One region of the Halopseudomonas sp. genome, then DNA from elsewhere that is predicted to be linked to it. Evidence: predicted binding sites of a transcription regulator. Region 1 holds the regulator's gene; the other holds the start of a gene.

Evidence for each region. Region 1 encodes FliA, which starts transcription of late flagellar genes. Its sites were predicted from a motif close to CTAAAGTTTNNNNNNNNNNNGCCGNTAA; they were not measured.
Region 2: the regulator FliA is predicted to act here: its motif matches at 10,587-10,614, upstream of AAFM31_RS09540 (methyl-accepting chemotaxis protein).

The regions. Positions count from the first base shown of each region.
Region 1 is NZ_JAYPMU010000001.1:321,757-336,645, reverse strand. It holds gene AAFM31_RS01515 (methylamine utilization protein) at 1-524, shown strand, start outside; gene AAFM31_RS01510 (EAL domain-containing protein) at 529-2,817, shown strand; gene AAFM31_RS01505 (DUF3034 family protein) at 2,844-3,686, shown strand; gene AAFM31_RS01500 (group 1 truncated hemoglobin) at 3,694-4,131, shown strand; gene AAFM31_RS01495 (EAL domain-containing protein) at 4,128-6,449, opposite strand; gene AAFM31_RS01490 (tetratricopeptide repeat protein) at 6,469-7,650, opposite strand; gene flhA (flagellar biosynthesis protein FlhA) at 7,945-10,071, shown strand; gene flhF (flagellar biosynthesis protein FlhF) at 10,139-11,503, shown strand; gene fleN (flagellar synthesis regulator FleN) at 11,536-12,363, shown strand; gene AAFM31_RS01470 (RNA polymerase sigma factor FliA) at 12,360-13,097, shown strand; gene AAFM31_RS01465 (chemotaxis response regulator CheY) at 13,320-13,697, shown strand; gene AAFM31_RS01460 (protein phosphatase CheZ) at 13,719-14,513, shown strand; gene AAFM31_RS01455 (chemotaxis protein CheA) at 14,669-14,889, shown strand, end outside.
Region 2 is NZ_JAYPMU010000010.1:60,466-75,354, reverse strand. It holds gene AAFM31_RS09595 (aspartate aminotransferase family protein) at 1-549, shown strand, start outside; gene AAFM31_RS09590 (extracellular solute-binding protein) at 666-1,760, shown strand; gene AAFM31_RS09585 (polyamine ABC transporter substrate-binding protein) at 1,881-2,972, shown strand; gene AAFM31_RS09580 (polyamine ABC transporter ATP-binding protein) at 3,107-4,243, shown strand; gene AAFM31_RS09575 (ABC transporter permease subunit) at 4,240-5,139, shown strand; gene AAFM31_RS09570 (ABC transporter permease subunit) at 5,136-6,002, shown strand; gene AAFM31_RS09565 (TetR/AcrR family transcriptional regulator) at 6,225-6,830, shown strand; gene AAFM31_RS09560 (DUF4334 domain-containing protein) at 6,869-7,375, shown strand; gene AAFM31_RS09555 (aminotransferase class V-fold PLP-dependent enzyme) at 7,516-8,640, shown strand; gene AAFM31_RS09550 (VC0807 family protein) at 8,706-9,425, opposite strand; gene AAFM31_RS09545 (calcium/sodium antiporter) at 9,521-10,492, opposite strand; gene AAFM31_RS09540 (methyl-accepting chemotaxis protein) at 10,679-12,301, shown strand; gene AAFM31_RS09535 (long-chain fatty acid--CoA ligase) at 12,317-14,014, opposite strand; gene AAFM31_RS09530 (HlyD family efflux transporter periplasmic adaptor subunit) at 14,270-14,889, shown strand, end outside.

The DNA.
Region 1 (14,889 bases):
TACTGATTGACGGGGTGCCGCCCCGACCTGATGCGAGTTATTTGATGGATCAGGTTGACCGGCAGTTTGTACCCCATGTGCTGGTCGTTCCGGTTGGCGCTCAGGTAGATTTTCCCAATAGCGATGATGTGCGACATCACGTTTACTCCTTTTCCGAAGCCAAGCCCTTTGAGTTGCGTCTGTTCAAGGGTGAAGAGGCGCCGCCGGTCATGTTCGAGCGCCCCGGTGCGGTGGTTCTGGGCTGCAATATTCATGACGCTATGGTGGGCTACATTCTGGTGACCGAACACCATCGATTTGCCGTCAGCGATGCGGCAGGGCTGGTCTCACTGCCTGATTTGCCTGCCGGCAGTTGGCCGGTTTCCTGGTGGCACCCCGCCCAGTTTCAGCAGCCGCCGGTAGCCTTGGGTGAGCTCGACCTCAGCCAGCAGGGGCAGACAGTGAGCCTGCCGATTACACCAGTGGTTGAAGGCACGGCACCAACGTTGTCTCCGCTGCAACAACGCTTCAAGTCGCTGCAGTAACGCCATGCATATGCGCTATCTGCGTACGCGCCTGATCCTGACGTCAGTAGGCCTTTTGGCGCTGGTGCTCGGGGCCGTTTTTCTGGTCGTTTATACGGCAACTGACTTATCTGCCAAGCGTCAGGCGCAAAAGCAACTTGAGGTGGGTAGCAAGGTGTTCAGCAATGTGCTGGAGGCGCGCGCCCGCGAGTTGAGCAATGCCACCGAAATTCTGGTCGCCGACTTTGGCTTCAGGCAGGCGGTGGCGACTGGTGATTTGCCGACCATCCGTTCCGCACTGCTTAATCAGGTTAGGCGCATTGGTGCCGATCAGGCCATGCTGTTCGACGCGCAGGGAATCATGCGTATCGCCTCTGTCAGGGAGGGCGATGCCGAGCCGGTCGACGTGCAGGCGATGCAGCGATTTTCCGATCAGGCGATGATTGCGATCATTGATGAGCGGCCCTACCTGCTGGTTGATGCGGTGGTGCGAGCGCCGGTTACCTTGGGGCAGGTGGCGATGGCGTTCAGTCTCGATGAGGCGCTGGCGCGTGAACTGCAGAAGTTGACCGGGCTGGACATTCGGTTTGTCAGCAGCCACGACGATGCGGTGATGAGCAGTTTCTCGACGCTGACCGATAGCGCGCTGGAGATGGACTCTGCCGACGGCGGACCAATGCAGGACACCGAAGGCTATCTCGCGACAGTCATCACCCTGTTGGATCAGGCCGGGTACCGGGTACTGGTGCAGTTGGCTAGCCCGATGGGCGAGACCTTGGCCAGTTTCGATCTACTCAAGCGTGAGCTGCTGATTATCACGCTGATCGCGCTACTTGCGTCTTCGCTGCTTGCGGTGCACCTGTCTGGCAGCTTGGCTCGACCGGTTGCGATGCTGGCAGAGGCGGCCACACGGATCGGGCGTGGTGACTATTCCGGCCAGGTTCGGCTTGAGCGCCACGATGAGTTGGGTTTGCTGGCTGAACGAATTGACGCGATGCGATCCGGCATCGCCGAGCGCGAAGACCTGATCATGCACAACGCCTTACATGACCCGCTGACCGGACTGCCGAACATCGGGGTAGTGCGGAGCCAGCTCGACGACGCGATCGCGAGCGGAATGGGCGGGGTGCTGGCGCAGTGCAATCTGCTTACGGCTGAGCTGTTGCTCAAAGCGCGCGGCCAAGAATTTCTCGATGCTCTTATACGTCAGTCAGTCGCCAGTGTGGACGGCGTGCTGCCGGCCAACGCCCTGCTGGCATGGCAACCGGGCAGCGGGTTTTTGCTGCTGCTCAAGGGCTGCGAGCTGGAGGAGGCTGTCGTGATCATCGATGGTTTACTGGCGCGACTTGGGGAAAAAATGCAGGTTCAGGATATCAAGCTCAGCTCGCAGTGGTTGGCCGGGCTGGTGGCTTGGCCCCTGCACGGTCGTGATCCCCAGGAGCTGCTGCGCCAGGTCAGTATCGCGCTTAACGATGCGGCGCCGGGCCGAGAACGGATTGCCGTGTATCAGGCACAAAGCGACCAGGCTTATCAGCGGCGCATTCGTCTGGCGCGGGATCTGCGCTACGCACCGCAGCACCGGGAACTGAGCGTGGTCTTCCAGCCCAAGCTGGATCTGGCGTCCGGCGAGATTCGGCAGGTTGAGGCGCTGATGCGCTGGAAGCACAGCGAACTTGGTGTGATCGGGCCTGATGAGTTTATTACCCTCGCCGAGCAGACGGGCAGCATCGGCATGCTTACTCAGTGGATGATGGCCGCGGTGTTGTCGCAGCTGCGGAGCTGGATTGATCGCGGTATCCACTTGCAGGTGGCCATGAATATTTCCGCTCGCGACCTTGATGATCCGGAGTTTCCGCATCGCATGGAGCGCTTGCTGCGCGCCCAGCAGATCAGCCCGGACTACCTTTCGCTGGAAGTGACTGAAAGCGCGGTCATGCGCGATCCGCGGCGCAGTTTGGACAGCCTGCTGGCCCTGCGCGAGCTGGGCATCGCGCTGGCAGTCGACGACTACGGCACGGGCTACTCGTCGCTCGCGACCCTCAAGAGCTTGCCAGTGCAGGACTTGAAAATCGATAAATCCTTTGTGCTCCAGCTGACCGATAACAGCGATGATGCGGTGATCGTAAAATCGACCATCGAGCTGGCTCACAACATGGGGCTGAAGGTGATCGCCGAGGGCATCGAAAACGCTCAGGCCCTTAACTGGCTGAAGGAGCGTCATTGCGATGTCGCCCAGGGCTACTTCATCAGCCGCCCACTGGCGGCGGCTGACCTGGAGCGCTGGATGGTTGAGACGCGCGGAACCTTCGCGTGAGTGGAGCAGTTGTGAAGAAAAGTCTGATGTGCGCGGCATTGTTGTTTAGGGCCGGGAGTGCGCTTGCCGACCCTGGTGGGCGTTTGTTGGCGACCGGCGGGATTACAAGTATTGAAGGTGCTGCCGGTGGCGGTATCGTGCCCTGGGCCGTGCTGTCCGGATACGGCACCCGGGAGGAGTGGGGCGGAGACGTGTTTGCGACCCGTGTCGACACCGGTGACTATCGCCTCGACGCCTTTGGTGCGGCGCTGGCACTGGGTAATCGCCTGGAGCTGTCGGTCGCCCGGCAGCGGCTGAATACGGATGCGCTGACCAAGGCAGCTGGCCTGCCGCACAAGAGCCTTAATCAGGACGTTTTTGGGGTAAAGCTGCGGCTCTTCGGTGATCTGGTCTACGACCGCCTGCCACAGGTTTCGCTGGGCGCGCAGTACAAGCGCCAAACCAACTTCCTGATTCCGTCACTGGTCGGCGCCCAACGGGACTCGGATACCGAGTTCTATCTGGCGGGGTCGCGACTGTTTTTGGGCGCAGTGGGGGGCTACAACCTGCTGGTCAACGGTACGCTGCGCTACTCGCGGGCCAATGAAACCGGCCTGCTGGGCTTTGGTGGTGATCGGCGCGATAGCCGCACGCTGCTCAAGGAGGGAAGCGTAGCGCTGCTGCTCAACCCGCGCTGGGTCGTGGGGGTCGAGTACCGCGAGAAACCGGATAATCTGTCGTTTGCCGGTGAGAGCGATTGGCAAGATGTGTTTGTCGGCTACTTTCCGAGCAAGCGCATGGCCCTGGCTGCCGCTTGGGCGGATCTAGGTGAAATTGCCACGCTCGATGGCCAGCGTGGTCTGTTCCTTTCCATGCAGCTGAGCTACTGAGGTCATCATGCGGAGACAATTACGTGCGACGGCCTGCGCTGCGCTGGTTCTGATCGGCATGGCTGGCTGTGCCAGTCAACCGCCGGCGAATGACAGTCTGTATCACGCCCTGGGGGAGCAGGCGGGTATCAATCGTGTGGTGGAGGGGCTGCTGTATCGCATCGCCGACGATCAACGTATTGCTCACCACTTCGCCGATACCGATATCGCGCGCTTGCAGGAAAAACTGCAGGAACAATTCTGTGTGGAGGCTGGTGGCCCCTGCGAATATACCGGCGACAGCATGGCGCAGGTGCATGCCGGTTTTGGCTTCACGGAGGCCGATTTCAACGCGTTGGTTGAAGACCTGATTGCGGCAATGGAGGCAGAGCAACTGCCGGTAACCGTGCAAAATCGTCTGCTTCAGCGCTTGGCGCCGATGCGCGCTGATATTATTTACCGCTAGTCGCGGGTACTTGGCTCGTCGGCATCCAGGACGCTGACCTCAGTAATCAGGCTGGCCGATGGCATGCCGATGGCGGCGCCCTGGGCAAAGTGAATGCCCAGTTCCTGAACCTTTCTGAGTACTGCAGGGCTGTGTACGAACTCGGCGACGGTCTGCATGCCGAGTTCTTCGGCGAATTGCACGATGCCCCGACACAAGGTGACAGCGGTCGGGTTGTCCTCCAGCTGGCGAATCAGGCTGCCGTCGATCTTGATCAGGTCAACATTGAGTCGCATCAGGTGCTCGAAGTTGGAATAGCCAGTGCCGAAGTCGTCGATGGCAATACGGCAACCCAGCGCCTTGGCGCGGTCGATAAATTGGCGCACCGCGGCGTAGTTTTCGATCCCCTCTGATTCCAGAATCTCGAAAATCACCTGTTCGCCGACGGCGTGGGTGTCGACCGTGTGGATGATGTAATCGGCCAGTTCCGGGTCCAGCAGGTCTTCGCAGGACAGATTGATCGAGAAGCTGCAGTGCTGGTTGGCGAAGCGCTCAATCGCGCTGTCGATCATGCAACGGGTGATCGCGCGATACAGCCGCACCTTTTTCGCCAGGTCGAGGAAGTGAATCGGGCTGACCGGTTCGCCGTGTTCATCGATCATCCGCACCAGGCACTCGTACTTTTCAATGCGTCGGCTGTTGACGTCCATGATCGGCTGAAAGAACGCGACGATGCGGTCCTCGTCCAGTGCGGCGCGTAGACGGTTGGCGCCAAGCAAGTTCTGTTCATACCCCTCTCGCACGCCCTTGCTCGCGTCGTAAAAGACGAAACTTTCGTTGTCTGCGCGCGCGAGCTCCAGCGCGATGTTGGCCGCAGGTAACAGTTGTTCGCCGGTCAGGTCTTGTGCGTCGCGCTGGTTGCAGCACGCAACGCCTACGCTGGCGTTGAGCGGGATATCCTGCTCCTGCCAGTGGATCTGCAGATTGCTGATGAACTTCAGCAGCCGGGTCAATGCGGGTGTGAGCTGCTCCTGGCTGTGATGGCCGGGCAGCCAGATGGCCAGTTCGTCTGCGGGCATGCGATACAGGCGGCTGCCTCGCCAGTCAGCGCGCTCATTCAGGTGCTGCTGCAGCGCCTTGGCCAGGGTCGAAATCACGTGGTCGCCGCACTGGTGGCCGTAGAAGTCGTTAATTTCCTTGAACGCATCGAGGTTGAGCAGCAGGAGACTTGCGGTGTGCGTCTTCTTCAGGTCTGCCAGCAAACGCTCGCGGTTGGGCAGGTGGGTGAGGGTGTCGGTGTAAAGGTTGTGCAGCTGGCGCAGCGTGCCGGCCACCAGATACAGAATCAGCGCCGAGATGATCAGCATGATCGTGCCGGCGAGCAGCTGAATGCGGGTGCTGCTTTCGCGCATCGGTGTGAGCACCGCATCAATCTCCGCCTGTGGAACGCCGATGCCAAAGATCATGCCGGCGCGGGTGGGCGAGAAAAACAGGCTGTAGTCCTGCTGGTCGACCCGATGCAGCAGCTGCTGCACTGGCGAGGCCAACTGTCGGGAGTTGATCACCGGAACCGGTTGCTCTTGCAGTTTCTGATGCAGCTCCAGCGCCGTCACGCTGTCGATCAGTTGTTGGGCTCGGTCGACGTCAGCGGCATCGGACAGGCTGGAGAGATTGCGGTTGTCATGGTCAAGCAGGAACGCGAAGGTGCTGGGCGTGACCTCGACGCGGCTTACCGTGCGGATGATGTCGTCGGCAAGCCAGTCGGTCATCGCCAGGCCGATGGCTCGCCCCTGTAAATCGCGGACCAGGGTCGCGTGGCTGATCACTACAGCGTTGATGCTGCTCTTGTAGTAGGCCGAGGTCCATTGTTTTGCCGGTGAAATCGGTGTGGGCAGAGCGCGCAGCTGCTGGAACCAGTCGCTCACGCGTTGCTGCTCGCTGGCGTTCAGGGGCTCGACTTGAATGTCCTGACCCTGACGGTAGGCATAGCGTGCGCTACGTCCTCCGTCCACGTACCAGAGGCTGCTGCCGTAGCTGTCGGGGAAGTCCTGCAAGGCATTGCGCACGGTATCGGTCAGCGCGGCTGGGGTTGGCGTCGATTGCGCAAGCAGACCGCCAGCGCGCGCGAGGCCGCGGGTGCTCTGTTCCATCAGGCGGTGATGGGCGTTGATGCGGTCGAGATTGGCATAGAAGGTGTCGGTTATCTGCTGTTCGCGCAGTTTGCCCATCGCATTCTCGGCAAACTCCAGGTTCAGGCTGGCGATCAACCAACTGCCGACCAGAAACAGGCCGACCAGCAGGCTGAGAAGAACCATGATTGCGCGTTTGACTGGCAGCATTCCCATTACCTGAGGACGATCAGCGGTTGTTGATATGCTGCTGCAGGGCGCTGCGCGCGCTGATCAGCTGCTCGTTGCTGAGTTGGCCTGACAGCTGTTCAACGTAGCGTCGGCCACGGGACTCTCCATTGACCAGCGCCAGGCTGAGCCAGAAGTAAGCCTGCTCCAGATCCTGTGGGCCGCCATCGCCTTGCATGTAATCCAGCCCCAGACGGTATTGAGCTTCGGCTGAGTCGCGTTCTGCAGCTTCGCTCAGCCAGTGGCGCGCGGAGGCCGTGTTGGGATGGCTGCGAGCCAGTTGCAGCATCGACGGTACGTGGTCAGCCAGCGCTGCGTGGCGCAGTTGACCTTCGGCTTTGTCTGGGCTGACGGCGGTGCCGGTGCCGTTCAGATACGCCTTTGCCAACTGATAGCGTGCGCCGGGCTGGCCGCTGTTGGCCGCTTTTTGCAACCAGGCGAAGGCTTCTCTGTCCGCTTCACTGCTGCGTTGCTGCTGCAGCAGATCCGCTAGCAGCAGTTGGCCTGCGGTGTTGCCCTGTTCGGCTGAGGCGCGGGCCCAGCGCAATGCCGTGCCATTTTGGCCGGAGCTCTCGGCAATGCTCGCCAGATGATGCTGGGCTTTGGCGTCGCCGGCTTCGGCTGCGGGGGTGCAGGCGCTGGTTGCCTGGCTGTAATTGCGAATCGCGAACAGGAGGTAGCAGTTTTCCTGCTGGCTGGTCGCTGTGCCACTGCCTGCGCTTTGCGTTGTTTGCGTTGTTTGCGTTGTGCTGGGTTGCGGTACCCGATCGGCAAAGTCGCTGACCTGCTGTGGGCAGGAGAACTGATAGCCTGCGCGCAGACGCTGGAGGTTGGCCCGGGTCGCCTGTTGAGCCTGATAGCGCTGTCCGATGGCTTGGCAGCGACTGTCGCGTTCTTCACGTACCAGTGGAAGGTAGTCGGCGTAATCCGTGTCGTCCGCGTGTGCATCGAGATAGCGGGTCAGGGGGTCGATGTACTGCTGCGCGAACAGGGCTTCAACTTCAGCGTGACGCTCCTCAGCGGCCGGGTCGCCGGTCAGTCTGGCAGCGAGGTCGGCCAGGCGTTGGCTCTGGGTTTTGATCATTTCACCCGAACGGCTAAGCAAGCTGTCGGGTTGAGAAAGGCTTTGGCATCCGGTGAGGGTGATGCTCAGTCCCAGTAGCAGAGCGATGTGCGCGCGCATGATACCTCTCGGGTTGCGGCCAGTCGGACGACTCTGGCCACGGTGGCAATGGATGGCGAAGCTCGGTCGGCGGCGATGCCCTTGTCGAGTTCTGAGTATGGCCTTCCGTTGCCTTGATAGCGCGAAGCAGTTTATCAGAAGGCACGCATGGCCTGTGCAGCGCTTGGTTACACGTAAACGTCCTTAGGTAGACCTGATCCGGCCCGCCTTGTTCCGAAATTGGAACGCTTCTTGCGTAGACCCCGGTACAACGCAACATTGCGTCAAATATTTGATCTGGGGACCTTTTCGCCAATGGCTGTTGATCGCGCACAAGTGATGGGAAATATGCGGACCAATCTGGCCGGTCTGCGCCACGGCAGTCTGGGTATCCCGATTCTGCTGCTGGTGATGCTCGGCATGATGATGCTGCCGATCCCGCCGTTCCTGCTGGACGTGCTGTTCACCTTCAACATTGCGCTGTCGCTGGTGGTTCTGCTGGTCGGTGCCTATGCGCTGCGGCCGCTCGACTTTGCGGTGTTCCCGACGATCCTGCTGGTCGCTACTCTGCTGCGTCTTGCTCTGAACGTTGCCTCAACCCGCGTGGTTCTGCTCTACGGCCACGAGGGCGGTGATGCCGCCGGCAAGGTTATTCAGGCCTTTGGTGAGGTGGTGATCGGCGGTAACTACGTTGTCGGTCTGGTGGTGTTTGCGATCCTGATGATCATCAACTTTGTGGTGGTCACCAAGGGCGCGGGGCGCATCTCGGAAGTCAGTGCGCGTTTCACCCTGGATGCGATGCCCGGCAAGCAGATGGCGATCGACGCCGATTTGAACTCCGGACTGATCGATCAGGATCAGGCCAAGGCTCGTCGTCAGGAAGTCGCTCAGGAAGCCGAGTTCTACGGCTCGATGGATGGTGCAAGCAAATTCGTCCGTGGTGACGCGGTTGCTGGCCTGCTGATTCTGTTCATCAACGTGATTGGTGGTCTGGCCATCGGTATGGCGCAGCATGGCCTGCCGTTCGCCGAGGCTGGCCGCATCTATGTGCTGCTGACCATCGGTGACGGTCTGGTTGCCCAGATTCCGTCGCTGCTGCTGTCGACTGCGGCGGCGATCATGGTTACCCGGGTGTCTACCTCGGAGGACATGGGCGCGCAGGTACAGCGTCAAATGTTTGCCTCACCGAAGGCACTGGCAGTAGCGGCGGCGATCCTGATTGTCATGGGTCTGATTCCCGGCATGCCGCACTTTTCCTTCCTCAGTCTGGGGGCGATTGCCGCCGGCGGGGCCTATTTCATCGCCAAGCACCAGCAGGCCAAAGCGGAAGAGAAACAGGTGGAAGAGCGCCAGCAGGCGCAGGTGCCGGCCGTTCAGGCGCCAGAAACCCGTGAACTGGGCTGGGATGACGTGACGCCGGTTGACATGGTCGGGCTGGAAGTCGGTTATCGGCTGATTCCGTTGGTGGATCGTAACCAGGGTGGGCAGCTCTTGGCGCGCATCAAGGGCGTGCGCAAGAAACTCTCGCAGGATTTGGGTTTCCTGATGCCGTCTGTACATATTCGCGACAACCTCGATCTGGCGCCCAACGCCTATCGTTTGACGTTGATGGGAGTAGGGGTGGCGGAGGCCGAGATTTACCCTGATCGGGAGCTGGCGATTAACCCGGGTCAGGTATTTGGCGAGGTCAAGGGTATACCGGGCAAGGACCCGGCGTTTGGTCTGGATGCAGTCTGGATCGAACAGAACCAGAAGGATCAGGCGCAGTCACTCGGCTATACCGTGGTGGACGCCAGTACCGTGGTCGCCACCCACATCAATCAGATTCTCTTCAAGCATGCTCACGAACTTATCGGCCATGAGGAAGTGCAGCAGCTGATGCAGGTGCTGGCCAAGGCCTCGCCGAAGCTGGCCGAGGAGCTGGTGCCGGGCCTTATCTCACTCTCCAATTTGCTCAAGGTGCTGCAGGGCTTGCTGCAGGAGCAGGTGCCGGTACGTGACATTCGGACCATTGCCGAGGCGATCGCCAACAACTCCAACAAGAGTCAAGATACCGGCGCGTTGATCGGCGCGGTGCGGGTCGCGCTGAGTCGCTCAATCGTGCAAAGCATTGTGGGGCTTGACTCTCAGCTGCCTGTGATCACCTTGGAACCAAGGTTGGAACAGATGTTGCTACAGAGTCTGCAGAAGGCAGGTCAGGGCGCAGACGACGGTATGTTGCTTGAGCCCGGCATGGCCGAGAAGTTGCAGCGCTCGCTGGCCGAAGCAGTACAGCGGCAGGAAGTGCAGGGCAAGCCGGCAATATTGCTGGTAGCGGGGCCGATTCGGATGATGATGGCCAAGTTCGTACGCTACGCAGCCCCGGGAGCCCATGTACTGTCCTACCAGGAAATTCCGGACAGCAAGCAGGTGACCATCATTGCGACGGTCGGCCAGAACTGAGCTGCAGACTCTGAATGAATGACAGCAGCCGCCAGCGGGCGGCGCCAGAAAAGCGACGAGGTCAGCCATGAAAGTCAAACGTTTCTTTGCCGCAGACATGCGCCAGGCGATGAAGCTGGTTCGCGATGAACTGGGCGCGGATGCGTCGATCATTGCCAATCGCCGGGTTGCCGGTGGTGTTGAGCTGACCGCTGCACTGGACTATGAGGCGCCGCGCCTGACCGCGCCGACGCCCGGCCTGGACACCGAGTTGAAGAAGACCCAGGAGCGCATCGTCGCTGCGCGCGCCGAGCTGGAAGTAGGTTCGATGGCCTCCCACGACCAGCCGCTGGTTAATCGCCAATTGTTTGGTGACACCATGCGTCACGCCGCGCGTCAGGGTTCTGTCGAGGCGCGTGATCTGCTGGATCGTCTGATTCAGGAGCCGGTTGAGCAGGCTGCGCCAGTAGCCCGTCCTGCGGCGGCTGAGGTTGCGCCCGTCGCCGCTGCCGTTGAAGACGCCAGCCTGAGCGCCATGCGTGCTGAAATTGCCGGTCTGCGTGAGATGCTGGAGTCGCAGCTGGGTGGCTTGGCGTGGGGGCAGCTCAATCAGCAAAAGCCCAAGCAGGCAGGGCTGTGGCGCCGTCTGACCCAGATGGGGTTGCCCGCGGAGGTTAGCCAGGATCTGCTGCGTCAGGTTTCTGACGTGAGCGATCCGCGTCAGGCTTGGCGCATGCTGCTGGCCTATCTGGCACATCGCGTGCCGGTGCTGCGCGAAGAGCCGCTGGATGCCGGTGGTGTGATCGCACTGGTTGGTCCGACAGGTGCTGGCAAGACCACCACGCTTGGTAAGCTGGCCGCCCGCTACGTGCTCAAGCACGGGAGTCAGCACGTTGCCCTGGTCACTATGGACACCTACCGTATTGGCGCTCACGAGCAACTGCGTACGCTGGGCCGGATTCTCAACGTGCCGGTCAAGGTGGTCGATGAAAATCAGGACCTCAACGACGTGCTGGCCGATTTTGCCGGCAAGCGCCTGGTGCTGATCGACACCGCCGGTTTGCAGGCCAATGATCCCTATCTGCGCGGTCAGCTGGATACGCTGGCGCGGCAGGGGCGCCGGGTGCGCAATCTGCTGGTGCTCGCAGCGACTAGCCAGCACCGGGTAATGAAGGCGGCCTACCATACTTACAAGGCGTGCGGCCTGTCCGGCTGCATTCTGACCAAGGTCGATGAAGCAGCTACGCTGGGTGAATCACTGGGGCTGGCGATGGAGCAGGGTTTGCCGGTAGCCTATCTGGCAGATGGCCAGCGCATTCCCGATGACATCAGTCGGGCGGTAGGGCACCAGCTGGTCAGCCGTGCAGTCAGCATGGCCGGCAACGAAGCGCCAGCAGATCAGACCATGGCGGACGTATTTGCCGGTATGATGCACACCCAGCAGGCAAGTTAAGCAACTTCACAGAATTAAGGTAATCAGCGCAGATGGGCAGCAATCATCCGGTTCAGGTAATCGCAGTCACCGGTGGCAAGGGTGGCATCGGCAAGACCAACGTGTCGGTGAACCTCAGTCTTGCTCTGGCAGAGATGGGGCGGCGGGTCGTTCTGCTGGACGCTGACCTTGGTCTGGCGAATGTCGACGTGCTGTTGGGGCTCAAGCCCAAGGCAACGCTGGCGGACGTGCTCGACGGCAAGTGTGACCTGCGCGATGTTCTGGTTACCGGTCCTGGCGGCATTCGCATTGTTCCGGCTGCCTCGGGCGCTGCCAACATGGTCAGCCTCAATCATCAGCAGCATGCGGGCCTGATTCAGGCGTTCAGCGAAATCGGTGACAACATCGACGTGCTGATCGTCGATACCGCGGCAGGTATCGGCGACTCAGTTGTCAGTTTTGTGCGCGCCGCTCAGGAAGTACTGGTGGTGGTGTGCGACGAGCCGACTTCCATCACCGATGCCTACGCCCTGATCAAACTGCTCAACCGTGATCACGGCATGACCCGTTTTCGCGTATTGGCCAATATGGTGGGCACGCCCCAGGAAGGCCGCATGGTCTTTGCTAAGCTCACCAAGGTAACTGACCGGTTTTTGGATGTTGCGCTGCAGTATGTCGGTGCGGTGCCATTCGATGAAGCGGTGCGTAAGTCAGTGCAGAAACAGCGCGCGGTGTTTGAAGCGTTCCCGCGCAGCAAAGCCTCGCTGGCCATTCGCGCCATTGCTCAGAAAGTGGATGCATGGCCGTTGCCGGCCAATCCCCGTGGGCATCTGGAGTTCTTCGTCGAGCGTTTGGTGCAGCCGACAGGATCGGGTCTATGACAGCACAGGCTGGCGGATTGAGCATGTATACACGAGCACAGAGTTCAGCAGGTCAGCAGGATCGTCTCGTCGAGCAATATGCTCCGCTGGTAAAGCGTATTGCCTATCACTTGCTGGGGCGTTTGCCATCCAGCGTTCAGGTTGAAGATTTGATGCAGGCCGGGATGATCGGCCTGCTCGAAGCCTCCCGCAAATTTGATTTCGGCAAGGGTGCCAGCTTTGAAACCTATGCCGGCATCCGCATTCGTGGTGCAATGCTGGACGAGGTGCGCAAGGGCGATTGGGCGCCTCGCTCCGTCCACCGCAACACCCGGATGGTCAGCGACGCCATGCGCGCCGTTGAAGCGCGTCTGGGACGGGACGCTAAAGATCACGAGGTTGCGGCCGAACTGGATATGAGTCTTGAGGAGTACTACGCGATCCTCAGCGATACCGCCGGCAGCAAATTGTTCAGCTTTGACGATCTACTGGAGTCAGGTGCGCCGGCCGATGTGCAGGGTGGCGAGGAGCCGCTGTCCGGTCTGCAGGATGAACGCTTTCGGGGGGCACTGATCGAAGCGATCGATACGCTTCCGGAGCGCGAGCGACTGCTTTTGTCGCTTTATTACGAGGAGGAGCTTAACCTCAAGGAAATCGGAGCGGTACTTGGTGTAAGTGAATCGCGGGTCAGCCAATTGCACAGTCAATGTGCTGCCCGGTTGCGCGCCAAGCTGGTCAGTTGGCGAAATGATTGATTTTGTCGTCAACATCCGGACAATGCTCGGATTGCTCGACAGGTAGTAGCACTGTGCCGGTCGCCAGAGGGCGACACCAAGGGCGCATCTGACCAGTCTGCTGACGTAGCAGCTGATTGCTCAGAGCTTCTTTATACGGCTTGTTTGGTTATTTGCGATGGGTTTCTGGGGTGCAGGCCTGCACATTCCCTGGTTTGTACGGAGGTCGACTTGGACAAGAACATGAAAATTCTCATCGTTGATGATTTTTCGACGATGAGGCGCATCATCAAGAACCTGTTGCGCGACCTTGGGTTTACCAACACGGCCGAAGCGGATGACGGTAATACCGCGCTGCCGATGCTGCAGAGCGGCAGCTTCGACTTTCTGGTGACGGACTGGAATATGCCGGGTATGAGCGGCATTGATCTGCTCCGCGCGGTGCGTGCTGATGACCGCCTCAAGCATCTGCCGGTACTGATGGTAACTGCCGAGGCCAAGCGTGATCAGATCATTGAGGCCGCGCAGGCGGGCGTCAATGGCTACGTGGTCAAGCCGTTTACCGCTCAGGCGCTGAAAGAGAAGATCGAAAAGATTTTCGAGCGAGTTCAGCCTAAATAATAATTAACCGGGGTAAAGGTTATGGCTTTGAGTAAAGATCCCGGCCAGGCGACTGCTCAGGAGTTTGAACATTCGCTGAAAGACAATGCGCATCAGTTGGTTGGTCATCTTGAAAGTGGCAACTTCGCTGAAGCGCTGCTGGTCATTCATGCCATCAATCAGGCACGTGATCGTGGTCTGTACCACGAAGTGGGGCAACTGACCCGCGCGCTGCACAACGCAATCGTCAATTTCCAGATCGATACCACCCACGCGCTCGGCGCCGAGTCTGAGACGTCGAAAATCTCTGATGCCTCCGATCGCCTGGACTACGTGGTTCAGCTGACCGATAAGGCCGCCAATCGCACCATGGATCTGGTGGAGGTCAGCGCGCCAAAGGTTACCGATCTGGGCCAGCAGGCCAGTGCCTTGAAAGCCGATTGGCAGCGTCTGCAGCGTCGTGAAATGGCTGCAGACGAGTTCCGCGACCTGTACCGACGGGTCGGCGAGTTTCTCGAAGACACTGAGAAAACCAGCAAAGAGCTATCGACCAATCTGAACGATATTTTGCTGGCGCAGGATTATCAGGATTTGACCGGTCAGGTCATCAAGCGCGTCACCACGCTTGTACACGATGTCGAAGAGAGCCTGGTCAATCTGGTTCGAATGGCGGGTCAAGTTGACCGCATTACCGGCATCAATCACGGCGAGACGCCGGAAGAGACAAAAAAATCCTCTTCCAAGGGTGAAGGTCCGCAAATTCATGCCGATACAAGGGAAGACGTTGTTTCCGGTCAGGATGAGGTCGACGATCTCCTGTCCAGCCTGGGATTCTGATGTCAGCTGTGACTGCCGTGCGTTTAAACAGCCGGCAGCTTGACTGTCCACGGTGGCGACCTGGCAGCAACGTTGAATGACCGCACTGCAACCGAAGGTGGTTTCGGTTGTGCATCCAGCGGTCTTCCGATAACACGCCCGAGGGGAGTGGGTGCATGAGTTTCGATGCGGATGAAGAGATTCTCCAGGACTTTCTGGTCGAGGCCGGTGAGATTCTCGAGCAGTTGTCCGAACAGTTGGTCGAGCTGGAAAACCGGCCCGACGACATGGATCTGCTTAACGCCATCTTCCGCGGCTTTCACACGGTAAAAGGTGGTGCCGGCTTTTTGCAGCTGGATGCTCTGGTCGCCTGCTGTCACATCGCCGAAAACGTGTT
Region 2 (14,889 bases), on a different contig from region 1:
AGCCAGCACTACGACCTCAAGCCCGACCTGATGCCGATTGCCAAGGGCATGACCTCCGGTTATCTGCCGATGGGTGGCGTGATTGTCAGTGATCGCATGGTTGAAACCCTGCTCGAGCACGGCGGCGAGTTCTACCACGGCTACACCTACTCCGGTCACCCGGCATCGGCTGCTGTCGGCCTGGAAAACCTGCGCATCATGCGCGACGAAAAAATTGTCGAGTACGTTCGCGACGAAGCGGCACCGTATTTGCAGGACAAGATTGCCGGCCTGGCAGCGCATCGTCTGGTCGGTGAAGTTCGCGGTGTTGGCCTGCTCGGCGCTATCGAGTTGGTCAAGGACAAGGCAACCCGCGAGCGCTTCCAGGACAAGGGTACCGCCGGCACATTGTGCCGCGATCTCTGCGTCGCCAACGGTCTGGTAATGCGTGCGGTCGGTGACACCATGATCATGTCACCGCCGCTGGTCATCAGCCGCGACGAAATCGATGAGCTCGTCGAGAAGGCCTGGAAAGTGCTTGATCTGGTAGCTGAACAGCTGGGCGTTTGATCGCACGGCGTCCGACCAGCGGCTATGCTGGCCAGTGGACGCACTCCCCCAAGCACAGGGGATGCGTCCACGCCGACACTGCGTTTCCAAACAATGGATGGAGAGTTGAAACGATGATGAAACATCTGGGCAAGACCCTGCTGGCAACGGCCACTGCTGTATCCATCAGCACCGCAGTCACCGCAGAGGAAGTGGTAAACGTCTACAACTGGTCGGACTACATCGCCGAGGACACCCTCGACAACTTCCAGAAGGAAACCGGCATTCGCCCGATCTACGACGTCTTCGACAGCAACGAAGTACTGGAAGCCAAACTGCTGTCCGGCAGCTCAGGATTCGACATTGTCGTGCCGTCCAACCAGTTCCTCGGCAAGCAGATCAAGGCCGGCGCCTTCCTGCCGCTGGATCGCAGCAAGCTGCCAAACTGGGAAAACCTGGACCCGACGCTGCTGAAAGCGCTGGAGAACAACGATCCGGGCAACCAGTACGCCTTCCCGTATCTGTGGGGTACCACCGGCATCGGCTACAACGAAGCCAAGGTCAAGGCAGTGCTGGGTGAAGACGCCCCGGTCAACTCGTGGGATCTGGTGTTCAAGCCGGAGAACATGGAGAAGCTCGCCTCCTGCGGCGTTGCCTTCCTCGATGCACCGGCCGAGATCATTCCGTCCGCCCTGTTCTATCTGGGCCTGAATCCGAACAGCACCGATGCCGCGGATTATCCGAAGGCACAGGAGCTGCTGATGAGCGTTCGCCCGCACATCACCTACTTCCATTCGTCCAAGTTCATTACGGACCTGGCCAACGGTGATATCTGCGTTGCAGTCGGCTGGTCCGGCGACATTTTGCAGGCCGCCGCGCGCGCTGAAGAAGCCGAGAATGGCGTTGAAGTGAAGTACGTGATTCCGCAGGAAGGCGCGGCCATGTGGTTCGACATGATGGCGATTCCGAAGGACGCAAAAAATGTCGATAACGCCTACGCGTTTATGGATTATATTCTGCGCCCCGACGTGATCGCCGGCATCTCCAACTACGTTGCCTACGCCAATGGTAACGCGGCTTCCAAGCCGATGGTCGATGAAAGCGTGCTCACAGATCCGGGCGTCTATCCCAGTGACGAGACCCTGGCCAAACTCTTTACTCTGGCAGAGCTGCCGGCCAACATCGAACGCACCCGGACCCGTGTCTGGACCCGCGTGAAGTCCGGTCAGTAACTCAGAAAAAGACGGTAACAAGAAACGGTCGGCGGCAGGGCTCTCTCCCTGCGCCGACCAGAACCAAAGCAGGGCCGGCACGCACCGGCGCCTGAATCAGGAGACACCATGAAGCATGCAATGCAAAAGTCGCTGTTGGCACTGACCACTGCCGCCCTGCTGGGCGGGACCGGTGTCGCCAATGCCGCAGGACAGCTGAACATCTACAACTGGTCGGACTACATCGCCGAAGACACCATCGCCAACTTCGAAAAAGAAACCGGCATCAAGGTGACCTACGACGTCTACGACTCCAACGAAGTGCTTGATGCCAAGCTGCTGACCGGTCGCTCGGGTTTCGACATTGTCGTGCCGTCAAATAACTTCCTGACCAAGCAAATCAAGGCCGGCGTCTACCTCGAGCTGGATCACAGCAAGCTGCCGAATATGGTCAACCTCACGCCTGAGCTGATGAAGCAGATGGAGAGCATTGATCCGGGCAGCCAGCATTCCATTCCGTACCTGTGGGGCACCAACGGCATCGGCTACAACGTCGAGAAAGTTAAAGCCGCGCTGGGTGACGACGCGCCGCTGGACTCCTGGGCACTGATCTTCGATCCGCAGTACGCCAGCAAGCTGGCCAGCTGTGGCGTGAGCGTGCTGGACTCGGCAGATGAAATGCTGCCCTCCGCGCTGAGCTACCTCGGCTTGGATCCGAACAGCAACGACGCTGAAGACCTGAAGAAGGCCGAAGAGCTGATGCTGGCGGTGCGTCCGTACATCACCTACTTCCACTCCTCACGCTATATCTCTGACCTGGCAAACGGCGATATCTGCGTCGCTGCCGGTTACTCCGGTGACGTATTCCAGGCCGCGTACCGTGCCGAGGAAGCGGAGAACGGTGTAGAGATCAGCTACATCATTCCGAAGGAGGGCACCGCCCTGTGGTTCGACATGATGGCCATCCCGAAAGATGCCCCGAACCCGGAAGAGGCCCACGCCTTCATCAACTACATCATGCGTCCGGATGTCATCGCGCCGATCACCGACTACGTTGCCTACGCCAACCCGAACAAGGCGTCTGACGAACTGGTCGACCCTGAAGTCCGCAACGACCCGGCGATCTACCCGAGTGATGAGGTCATGAACCGACTCTATGTCAACGTGCCGCGCCCAATGGCCGCACAGCGACTGATGACCCGCACCTGGAGCCGCATCAAGTCAGGTCAGTAACACACGAGGGGCTGCCAACCGGCAGCCCCTTGTTGAATCAACAGTACAGAACGCGCCAGGTGCCGCTTCGGCGACCTGCCAATATCTTTGTGTGCAGCGGCGCTGCACAGGTGTAATGAGATCCGGAGACGAATATGGTTGGTGCAGCAGGAGCCATGAAACAGGCAATGGCCAAGGCCGAGCCCAATGACTTTGTGAAGATTGAACGTGTCAGCAAGCGGTTTGATGAATCGCTGGCCGTCGACGACGTCAGTCTGAGCATCAATCGCGGCGAAATCTTCGCCCTGCTCGGCGGCTCGGGTTCGGGCAAGTCGACGCTGCTGCGCATTCTCGCCGGATTTGAGCGACCGACCGAAGGTCGCGTACTACTCGACGGCCAGGACATCACCGATCTGCCGCCCTACGAGCGCCCGATCAACATGATGTTCCAATCCTACGCGCTGTTCCCGCACATGACTGTGGCCCAGAACATCGCCTTCGGCCTCAAGCAGGACAAACTGCCCAAAGCCGAAATCGACGAGCGCGTGAAGGAAATGCTCAAGCTCGTACACATGACCGAGTACGCTCGCCGCAAGCCGGACCAGCTCTCCGGTGGTCAGCGTCAGCGCGTGGCCCTCGCCCGCTCACTGGCCAAGCGGCCGAAGGTTCTGCTGCTGGATGAGCCGATGGGCGCACTGGACAAAAAGCTGCGCACCCAGATGCAACTGGAGCTGGTCGAGATCATCGAACGCGTGGGCGTAACCTGCATCATGGTGACCCACGATCAGGAAGAGGCCATGACCATGGCCCAGCGCATCGCGATCATGCACCAGGGCTGGATCGCTCAGGTCGGCACGCCGATGGACATCTATGAAAGTCCGGTCAGCCGTCACGTCGCCGAATTCATCGGCAGCGTGAACATTTTTGAAGGCGAAATCACCGCCGACATGGAAGACCACGCCATCATCCAGTGCGACTGCCTGGACAAGCCGATCTACGTCGGTCATGGCATCACCACCCGCGCCCAGGACAAGAACATCATCTACGCCCTGCGCCCGGAAAAAGTCTGGGTCAGCACCGAGAAGCCCGAAGGTGAGCACAACAGTTCCCACGGCGTGGTGCACGACATCGCCTACCTTGGCGGCCACTCTGTCTATTACATCAAGCTCGACAGCGGCAAGATGGTCCAGGCCTTCTTCGCCAACTCCGAACGCCGGCTGCCTCGCCCCACCTGGGAGGACGAGGTGTACATCAGTTGGGAAGACGACAGCGGGGTTATTCTGCACTCATGAAAATGCCACGCCTGACACCGCCTGGACGCTTCTGGGTCATCAGCGTCCCTTACCTGTGGCTGTTCCTGTTCTTCCTGATGCCCTTCGCCATCGTGCTGAAGATCAGTTTCTCGGAAGCCGCGATCGCCATTCCACCCTATCAGCCGATTTTTCAGTACGTCGAGCAGAAGCTCAACGTCATGCTCAATCTCGGCAACTACATCTTCCTCAGTCAGGACGGGCTCTACCTGTCCGCCTATCTGGGCTCGTTGAAGATCGCCCTGATCTCGACCCTGATCTGCCTGCTGGTTGGCTACCCGATGGCCTACGCCATTGCCCGCGCGCCGCGTGAAAAGCAGCTGGTTTACCTGCTGCTGGTGATGATGCCGACCTGGACCGCGATCCTGATTCGGGTCTACGCGTGGATGGGTATTCTCAGTAACAACGGGCTGCTGAACAGCACGCTGATGAGCCTCGGCCTGATCAGCGAGCCAATGCAGATCCTCAACACCAACACGGCAGTCTACATCGGCGTTGTCTATGCCTATCTGCCGTTCATGGTGCTGCCGCTGTACGCCAACCTGGTCAAGCACGACCACAGCCTGCTGGAAGCCGCCATGGACCTGGGCGCCGGTCGCATCAAGGCGTTCTGGAGCATCACCGTCCCGCTGTCGAAAACCGGCATCATCGCGGGCTCCATGCTGGTGTTCATTCCGGTGGTTGGTGAGTTCGTCATCCCCGAGCTGCTGGGTGGCCCGGAAACCCTGATGATCGGCAAGGTGCTCTGGCAAGAGTTCTTCAACAATCGCGATTGGCCGGTAGCCTCTGCGCTGGCGATCGTCATGCTGGTTATCCTGATCGTCCCGCTCGTCCTGTTCCACTACAACCAGGCCAAGGAAATGGAGAAAAAAGCATGAGCAAGCGCCCCAACTTCTCCACCCTGATGCTGTGGTTAGGCCTGATATTCATCTACCTGCCGATGATCATTCTGGTGATCTACTCGTTCAACGCCTCCAGACTGGTTACCGTCTGGGGCGGCTGGTCGGTGCACTGGTACGTTGGTCTGCTCGACAACACGCAGCTGATGAACGCGGTCAAACGCAGCCTGCAGATTGCCTTCTTCACTGCCACAGCGGCGGTTGCGCTCGGCACCCTGGCCGCCTTCGTCATGACCCGGATCAAGCGCTTCAAGGGCCGCACCCTGTTCTCCGGGCTGGTCACCGCGCCGCTGGTCATGCCCGAGGTGATCACCGGTCTGTCGCTGCTGCTGCTGTTTGTCGCCATGGCACAGATGATTGGCTGGCCGGCGGAGCGCGGCATGGTCACCATCTGGATCGCCCACGTGACCTTCTGTACCGCCTACGTGGCAGTTGTGGTCAGCGGTCGCCTGAGCGAACTCGACCAGTCCATCGAAGAAGCAGCGATGGACCTGGGCGCCCGCCCATGGAAGACCTTCCTGCTGATCACTGTGCCGATGATCGCGCCGTCGATCGCCGCCGGCTGGCTGCTGTCCTTTACCCTGTCGCTCGATGACCTGGTACTGGCCAGCTTCGTTTCCGGGCCCGGCTCGACCACCCTGCCAATGGAGGTCTTCTCCGCCGTACGCCTCGGCGTGAAGCCGGAAATCAACGCAGTGGCCAGTCTGATTCTGCTCGCCGTGTCGATCTTCACCCTGATCGGCTGGCTGATCGCACGCGGCGCCGAAAAGCGCCGCTCGCAACCGCCGGAAGATGAAGATGTCATCACTTGGCAAGCCGTAATCGATAGCCGTCGCAACTAACCGTTGCGAGCACCGGACGGGGCGGTCCTGCCGCCCCGTTCAACCTGTCCCGCCCTCCTCCTCAAACCCACCCTGCGCAAACACCCTTGGCATTTGCCGCAAATCCGTTTAGCCTGCGACATGAATGAACATTCATTCATGTCGCAGTGCATGACCACAGACTCAACGGGAGACACCGATGATGCGCTGCACAAAACCGGCGATAGTGGCTAGAATGCGCGAATGAATACTCATTCGACTCCTGCCAAAGCACCCCGCCCAAAGATCAAGGATAAGCGTCAGGCAATTCTCGACGCGGCTCTGAAAGTCTTTGCCGCAGGTGGCGTGAACGGCGTTCCCATGCCGGCCGTGGCCGAACAGGCCAAGGTCGGTACCGGCACCATCTATCGCTATTTCAGCAGCAAGGAAGTGTTGGTCAACGAACTGTTCCGCGAACGCCGGCAGCTCAAGCGTGACCTGCTGTTCGATGGCCTTGATCGCCGCTTGTCGGCACACGAGCAGTTCCGCGTGGTCTGGCAGCGCATGGTGCACTACAGCCGTGATTATCCGGACACCTACCGGTTTCTGGAGATGCAGGACCATCGGCCCTATCTGGACGAACAGAGCCGACAGCTGGAGCAGACGTTCTTCGCCCCGCTGGTGGCGCAGTACCGGCAGTACCAGCAGCAAGGTATCTACCGCAGCGATCTGCGTCCCGAGGTGCTGATGGCGATGGTCTGGGGCGCTTTCGCCAACCTGATCAAATGCGAACGCGAAGGACTGCTGGTGTTGCAGCCAGCCGACCTCAACGCCGCCTGCGAAACCTGCTGGTCGATGCTCACTGGCTGACACCCTTGCTGCCCAACCAATAACAAGAGGCAGCAACCATGAACAAAGCAGCAAAATCCATCGGCGCACTCGGCTTGTCTGCGGCGCTGAGCGCAGGTGCAGTGGCGGGCGAGGCGGAAGATCGTTTTCTGCAGATGATCGAGAGCGGCGAGGCCTATTCGGCTGAAACACTGATGCCGCTGTTCAAGCAGCTTGAAACGGTCAGCCTGGAGTTCATGCTCGGCACCTGGCGTGGCGGCAAGTTTGACGGCGGCGCCGAACCAGACCCGCTGAACTGGTACGGCAAGCGCTTCACCAGCATCAACGATGTCGAGCCCATCCTCTACCCGGGCCCCGACGGCACTCTACAGAACTACGACAAGCTTGGCCGCGCGCAGATCCGCGAGATGGTATTTGATGGCACCGTATCCGCCGCCCTGATCTACGATCAGCAGCCGATCATCGATTACTTTCGCAAGGTCAACGACGACGTGGTAATTGGTCTTGGCGACATCAAGGGCAAACCTCTGGAGTTCTTCTTCCACCTGACACGCGACGGGCAATAGCGGCGCTGTGGCATCGGCAGTCCGCTGTTAACAAATCGCCGCTTTTCAGAACTGCGCCCGGACATAAATCGGGTTAGGATTGGCAGCACATCAACGCCGGCCACGCCGGCGTTTTCCTGTCACCCGTCTGGAGAACCCCCGTGTCCAAACTGGTCCCCGCCATCGACCCAGAAGGCCTGCTGGAATATTCAGTGGTCTTCACCGATCGCTCCCTCAATCACATGTCCCAGACCTTCCAGCAGGTCATGCGCGACATTTCTGACACACTCAAAAGCGTGTACAACGCACACGCGGTCGCCGTTGTCCCCGGTGGTGGTACCTACGGTATGGAAGCAGTCGCGCGCCAGTTTGCTCAGGACAAGAAATGTCTGGTCATCCGCAACGGCTGGTTCAGCTATCGCTGGAGCCAGATTTTCGAAATGGCGCGCATTCCGGCCAGCGAGACCGTACTCAAGGCGGTCAAATCCGACGCCGGTAACCAGCCGGCATTTTCCCCGGCGCCGATCGATCAGGTTGTCGCCGAGATCCGCGCCAGCAAACCCGATCTGGTATTTGCCCCGCACGTTGAAACCGCCGCTGGCATCATCCTGCCCGATGACTACCTACGCGCCGTCGCCGACGCCGTGCACGAAGTTGGCGGCCTGTTCGTCCTCGACTGCATCGCCTCTGGCACCGTCTGGGTCGACATGCAGGCCTGTGGCATCGATGTACTGATCAGCGCGCCTCAGAAAGGCTGGAGCGCATCGCCGTGCAGCGCGCTGGTGATGTTCAGCGAACGCGCCGAGCAGGTACTGGAGCAAACCACCAGCACCAGCTTTGCCGCCGACCTGAAGAAATGGCGCCAGATCATGCAGGCGTACGAGAACGGCGGCCACGCCTACCACGCCACCATGCCGACCGATGCACTCAAGGCCTTCCGCGATACCATGCTGGAAACCCGCGACTACGGGTTCGAGAAGGTCAAGCAGGAACAACTGGCCCTGGGTAGCGCCGTCCGTGAGCTGATGCAGGAACTGGGCTACAAGAGCGTCGCCGCCGACGGTTTTGGGGCTCCCGGCGTGGTGGTCAGCTACACCGACAACGACGGCATTCAGAGCGGCAAGGCGTTTGCTCCGCTCGGGCTGCAAACCGCCGCCGGCGTGCCATTGATGTGCGACGAGCCGGAAGGCTTCAAGACCTTCCGCCTTGGTCTGTTCGGCCTCGACAAGCTGCACAACCCGGAGCGCACCGTCGCCACCCTGCGCGACGCGTTCGGCAAGCTCTGACGCCGCAAGGCAAGCAATAAAAAACCCGGCACAGGCCGGGTTTTTTATTGCTCACACCAAAAGGCTCAGCGCTTGTTCGGCTGCTGCGCCATGATTTCTTCCATGCTCAAGCCAGTCAGGCCGTGGATAGTGCGCCAGAGGTAGAACAGGATCGCCATCATCATGATCATCGACGGAATCGCGATCATCGGATAGCTGACCAGCGTCATCTGTCCCAGTTCCTCGTTAAACGCCTCAGTGCCTGCCGGGCTGACCACAATCCACTTCGCAACGATGTAGTTCATCGCCGAGGAAAAGAAGAAGGTGCCGGCGAGAAAGTAGGTCGCACGCAGCAAGCGCAGATTGAACATGTCGACCAACCCGCGCTGCTGCAGGCGCTCGTTTACCAGCGCAACGTTAATCACTTTCTCGTTGTAGAGCATGGTGCGAATCAGCGGATAACGGGTGCGGGTCGAGATCAACACTGCCAGCCCGAGCACACCGGGTACCGCTGCTTCCTTGATCGCCAGCCATTTGGTGTCGAGCTGCAGCACCCCGATACCGCCGGTGAGCAGCACGCTCACCACGCCGAGCAGTGCGATGAAGTTGAACTTGCGGTACTGCACCAGCTCGAACAAGCCCCAGCCAACCGGCAGCGCTAGCGCCACAACCAGCGCGTTGGTCGCGCCCAGATTGTCGTCGCCACTGAGTTTCATGAGGATGATCGAAGGAATGATGATGCTGACCAGCAGGTCGATCAGCGGGCGCGGCTTGTGCTGCACCGGGGCGGTTTTCGCGTCAGACATGGCAGAACAGAGAGTCTCGGGCGGAATGAAGAGGGGCCATCATACACTGGACGAGCGGCTCGCATAGCAGTGCGGGCCGCTCAACCGCCGATCGGTCAGCGCAGCATGGTGCTGACCAACCAGCCGGTGTACCCCACATAGGTCGCCAGCAGCAGGATACCGTTGAAGCGGGTGACCTGCCCCTGCTTGCCGAAGCGGCCAATGCCCATGACCAGCAACACTGCGGTCAGTACAAACATGATCACCCAGTCGCGTTGCAGCACTACCGGGTCAACCGCCAGCGGCGCAATGCCAGCTGCAATACCGACCACCGCGAGGGTATTGAACAAGCCAGAGCCAATCACATTGCCCAGCGCCAGATCATGCTCGTTGCGACGAATCGCAGCCAGCGAAGAAGCAAGTTCAGGCAGAGAGGTGCCGACCGCAACGATGGTCAGGCCGATGATCAGATCGCTTACACCGAGACTTTCGGCGATAAATACCGCTCCCCAAACCAGCACCCGGGAGCTGACAATTAGCAGCACCAGCCCCAGCACCAGCCAAAACAGCGCCTTGGGCAACGGCATCGCGTGGGCGGCAACCTCCTCGGCGTACTCTCCGGACAAAGCGTCGTCCTTGCCGCGCATGCCTTGGACAATGGACCAGCCCATCAGTACAAAAAATACGCCGATCAGGACCCAGGCATCGTTGCGCGAAAGCTGCCCATCAAGCAGCTGGTAACCCGCCAGCAGGGTGATGCCGAGCAGAATCGGCAGCTCCTTGCGGATCACCTGCGAGTGCACTTTGATCGGGCTTATCACCGCAACCAAGCCGATGATCAGCGCAATATTGGTGATGTTCGAACCGTAGGCATTACCCAACGCCAAGCCTGGGTTACCCTGGCCAGCGGCCAACGCCGACACCACCATCTCCGGCGCCGAGGTGCCGAAGCCGATGATTAGCATGCCGATCAGCAGCGGCGGCATACCTGCATGACTGGCGGTCGCCGACGCACCGTCAACAAAGCGATCCGCACTCCAGACCAGCAGAGCCAAGCCCACAACAACCGCCGCCAATGCCAACAACATCATCAGATTCCTGTGCCAAGTTTTAAAAGGCGTCCATTATCAATGAAAGCCTTCAGTGTAGACAGGGGCAACCGCGAGCAGCCGTTACAAAAAAATTCAGCTCCCCGCGAATCGGCCGATACACTGTGCAACCGCCGAAATACCGTGGTGAAGGACCGCCCAACAACCCTGACGACAGGTGCCAACATGGCCATCAACCGCTCACTGCGACTGCAAACCCTCGTGCTCATGGCTGGCAGCCTTGCGCTCATGCTGCTGGTATCACTAGCGATCACCCTGTCGCTGGCCAACAGCGTCAGTGGCTACCGCGACCTGCTGGAGCGCCCGCTGACCAGCGCAACGCTGATCAACCGCGCCAACCTGGAATTCAAGACCCAGGTGCAGGAATGGAAGAACGTGCTGCTGCGTGGGGCGGAGCCAGCGGACAAGGAAAAGTACTGGCGCCAGTTCGAGACCTCTGAGCAGGCGGTGCAAACGACCCTGCAGCAGATCGGCACGTTGGCGCTAGCGCCGGAGACACTGGCAGAAGTACGCGCTCTGGCTGAGGATCACCGCCAGCTCGGCTCGCGCTACCGCGATAGCCTGCGCGCCTTCGAGGCCGCGGGCATGGACCCAACCGCGGGCGACCGCGCCGCCCGCGGTATCGACCGCCAGGTCAGCGAGCAAATGGATCGGCTGTCCAGCCACCTCAACGAGGCCGCGCTACAGCACAGCAGCGAAATCAACGCGTCCGCCGCCAGTACCGTCTGGATCGGGCTCGTGGTGCTGGTCGTCGCCGCATTGGTCATCGGCGTGCTCAGTCAATGGCTGGTCAACCGTCGGCTGGTCAGCCCGATTACCCAACTGATCGCCCAGATCGAGCGCCTGAGTCAGGGTCGCCTGGGTCAGCCCGTCAGTCTGCACCGCGCCGACGAACTCGGAACGCTGGCACGCGCCGCCAATCAGCTGCGCAGCTTTCTGGAAGACACGTTCAGTCAGCTGCAGCGCAGCACCAGCGAGCTGGACCGTGCCAGTGGCGAGCTGAATACCATCGCCACGCGCATGGCCCACGGCAGCCGAGAGCAGTTCTCGCGCACTGATCAGGTGGCTACCGCCATGCAGGAAATGTCCGCGGCGGCTGCCGAAGTCGCGCAGCATGCCGCCGAAGCCGCCCGCGCCGCAGACGATGCCGACAGCAACGCACAGGAAGGCGGTCAGGTGATGCAGGACACCATTCACGCCATGCGCGACATGCTGGCACAGATCACCCAGACCACCGAGGTCATTCGCCGCCTTGAGGGCGACAGCAATCGCATCGGCAAGGTGCTGGATGTGATTCAGGGGATCGCCGAACAGACCAACCTGCTGGCCCTCAACGCGGCCATTGAGGCGGCGCGGGCAGGCGAAGCGGGCCGCGGGTTCGCGGTAGTGGCGGACGAGGTACGCACCCTCGCCCAGCGCACGGCCGAATCAACCGCCGAGATCCAGCAGATCATCCACGATGTGCAGTCCGGCGCGGGTGAAGCAGTCAAGGCCATCGCCGTCGGTCAGACCCGCAGCGAAGCGGGCATGCATCAGGTCAACCTGGCGGGCGAGCGCCTAACCCAGATCACCGTAGCCATCGAGTCGATCCGCGATATGAACCGGCAGATCTCCACTGCCGCCGACGAGCAGACCAGCGTCGCGGAAGACATTACCCGCAACATCACTGAAATCACCGACATCGCCGCCGCCAACCAGAGCGAGGTGGACAACACGGCTCGCGCCAGCCAGTCGCTGCATGACCTGTCCGGCGAACTGAGCACCCTGACCCAGCGCCTGTCGGCCTGAGTCAGGGCTGCAGCGTCAGGCCGTCGCTACGGCAGCCTGACGCTGGCGCTCTTCCTCGTAGAGCTCCTTCTTCGACAGCTTGCCAACCGGAGTCTTCGGCAGCTCGCTGCGAATCTCCATGGCGCTCAAACGCTCGTGCTTACCCAGCCGGGTAGCAAGAAACGCCTGCAGCGTCTCGAAGTCGAAGGGCTCAACGCCGGTGCGCAGTTTAATGAAGGCCTTCGGCGCCTGGCCGCGATACGGATCATCAATCCCGATGACCGACACTTCCTCGACGCCCGGATATTCGTAGATCGCTTCCTCGATCACCCGCGGGTATACGTTGTAGCCGCTGCAGAGGATCATGTCCTTGGTGCGGTCAACGATGTAGACGTAGCCGTCTTCGTCCATGTAACCCACATCACCGGTACGCAGGAAGCCGTCGGAGGTCATCGCCTCGGCGGTCGCATCTGGTCGTTTCCAGTACCCGGCCGTGATGTTCGGTCCCTTGATGCAGACCTCACCACGCTCGCCGAGCGGCAACTCGGTTTCACCCCCATCCAGCGGCAGGATACGAATCTCGCTGCCCGGCACCGGCACACCGCATGAGCCGGGCCGTGGTTGGGCGTCACGCGGCGTGAAGGTGCCGCTGGTGGTGGTTTCGGTCATGCCCCAGCCCTCACGCAGTGCGCAGCCCGAACGTGAGAAGTACTGCTGCTGCACCTCAACCGGCAGCGGCGCGCCACCGGAGTTGGACATTTTCAGCGACGACAGATCGAACTGGTCGGTCTGCGGGTGAGCAAGCAGGCCAATGAACATGGTCGGCACGCCCGGGAAGGTGGTAATGCGGCTTTGGCTGATTTCACGCAGCACGGTCAGCACGTCGAAGCGCGGGTGCAGATAAATCTCGGCAGCCGCACGCAGACCAAAGATCATGTTTACCATCAATGCGTAAATGTGGAACGGCGGCAGCACCGCCAGCACGCGCTCTTGTCCCGGCACGATGGCCGAGCTGAGCACTTCACGCAACTGGGCACAGGAGGCGGTGATGTTGCCGTGGGTCAGCATCGCGCCCTTAGGTACGCCAGTGGTGCCGCCGGTGTACTGCAACACGGCCAGCGTATCGGCCGGATCCGCCAGCGGGTGTGTCTGGTAGCAACCATCGTTGGCGAGCAACTCGGCAAAGCTGCAGCACTGAGCGTTCCACTCCACCGCGGCAGGTTGCCCGAGCAACGTGCGCTGTTCATCGCTCACCGCACCACAGAACTCGACCAGATTACCCACCACCAACTGACGCAGGCGAGTACGTGCCATCAGCGTCACCATCCGCGGGTAAAACGCCTCCAGATCAAGGGTCAGCATGATGTCGGTCTGGCTGTCTTCGATCTTGTGTTCCAGGGTGCGCTCGGCATCCAGCGGCGAATAGTTCACCACGGTACCGCCGGCACGCAGCACGCCAAGGAAGCCGATGAAGTAATGCGGGCAGTTCGGCAGATACAGACCGACATGAACGCCGGGACCCACCCCGAGTTTCTGCAGACCGGCGGCCGCGCGGGACACCAGATCGTCGAGTTCGCGATAGGTCAGCTTGTGACCAAAGAAATCAATGGCGGGGTTATCCGGAAACTCGGCCACCGCCGCGTCCAGCAGGGCAGGAATGGCCTCGGGGGTGTAGGACAGGTCCCAGCTTACGTCCTCGGGATACGACTTCAACCAGCGCAGTTCGGTAGGCACAGCACGTTCTCCATATCCGGTCTCGGCGACTTTGGCTCGAGGCCCTTTCTTGTTTCCCTCAACCCTAGTCCCGGTAGCCGCCATCAGAGAAGCTCGATTGACTGCGGATATGTCGCTCCATAGCTCCGGCCACCCCGAAAGTCGCCAAGTTGACACTTTCAGACACTCCACAGACTCCCCTGACTATTGCTCGCATCGCGCGCACAGGCTATACAGGGAGACCCTACGCCCGCAGGAAAGAACAAGAGAAAAGGAATGCGTAAACGTCTCACCCCGCTATTGATCGTAGTAGTTGGAATCATCGTCTTCATCCTGCTGCGCGTAACCCGAGATCAACCCGAACCGCTGGGCACCCAGGAACGCTCCTGGCGCGTAGCGACCGAAACCATAGCGCCTGATGCCTTTCAGCCGCGCCTGACCCTCTACGGCCAGCTGGAGTCGCCGCGCCGCTTTACCGTCGTCGCGCCCTTGGCCGGACGCATCGCGGCACTGCCCGCTACCGACGGCAGCCAGCTGAAAGCAGGCGAACTGGTAGTGGCGCTGGATGAGGCCGACATCAAACCGCGGGTCGAGCAGGCCAAGGCCGAACTGGCTGACGCCAAGGCCCAGCTGGAAAGCGAGAAACTCGCCCACGCCGCCGATCAGCAGGCCCTGCGCATGGAGCAGCGCCTGCAGGAAAACGCTCGCAAGACCCTCGACCGCATGCAGCAACTGGTGGCCCGTCAGATGGTCTCCACCGTCGAGGTCGACAACGCCCAGGACGCGTTGGATCGCGCTGCACTGACCGTAGCCAACCGCCAGCGCAGCCTGTCTACCTACCCGTCACGTCTCGCCGCCCAGCAGGCTCGGGTCGAGCGCGCCAGCGCCAACCTCGA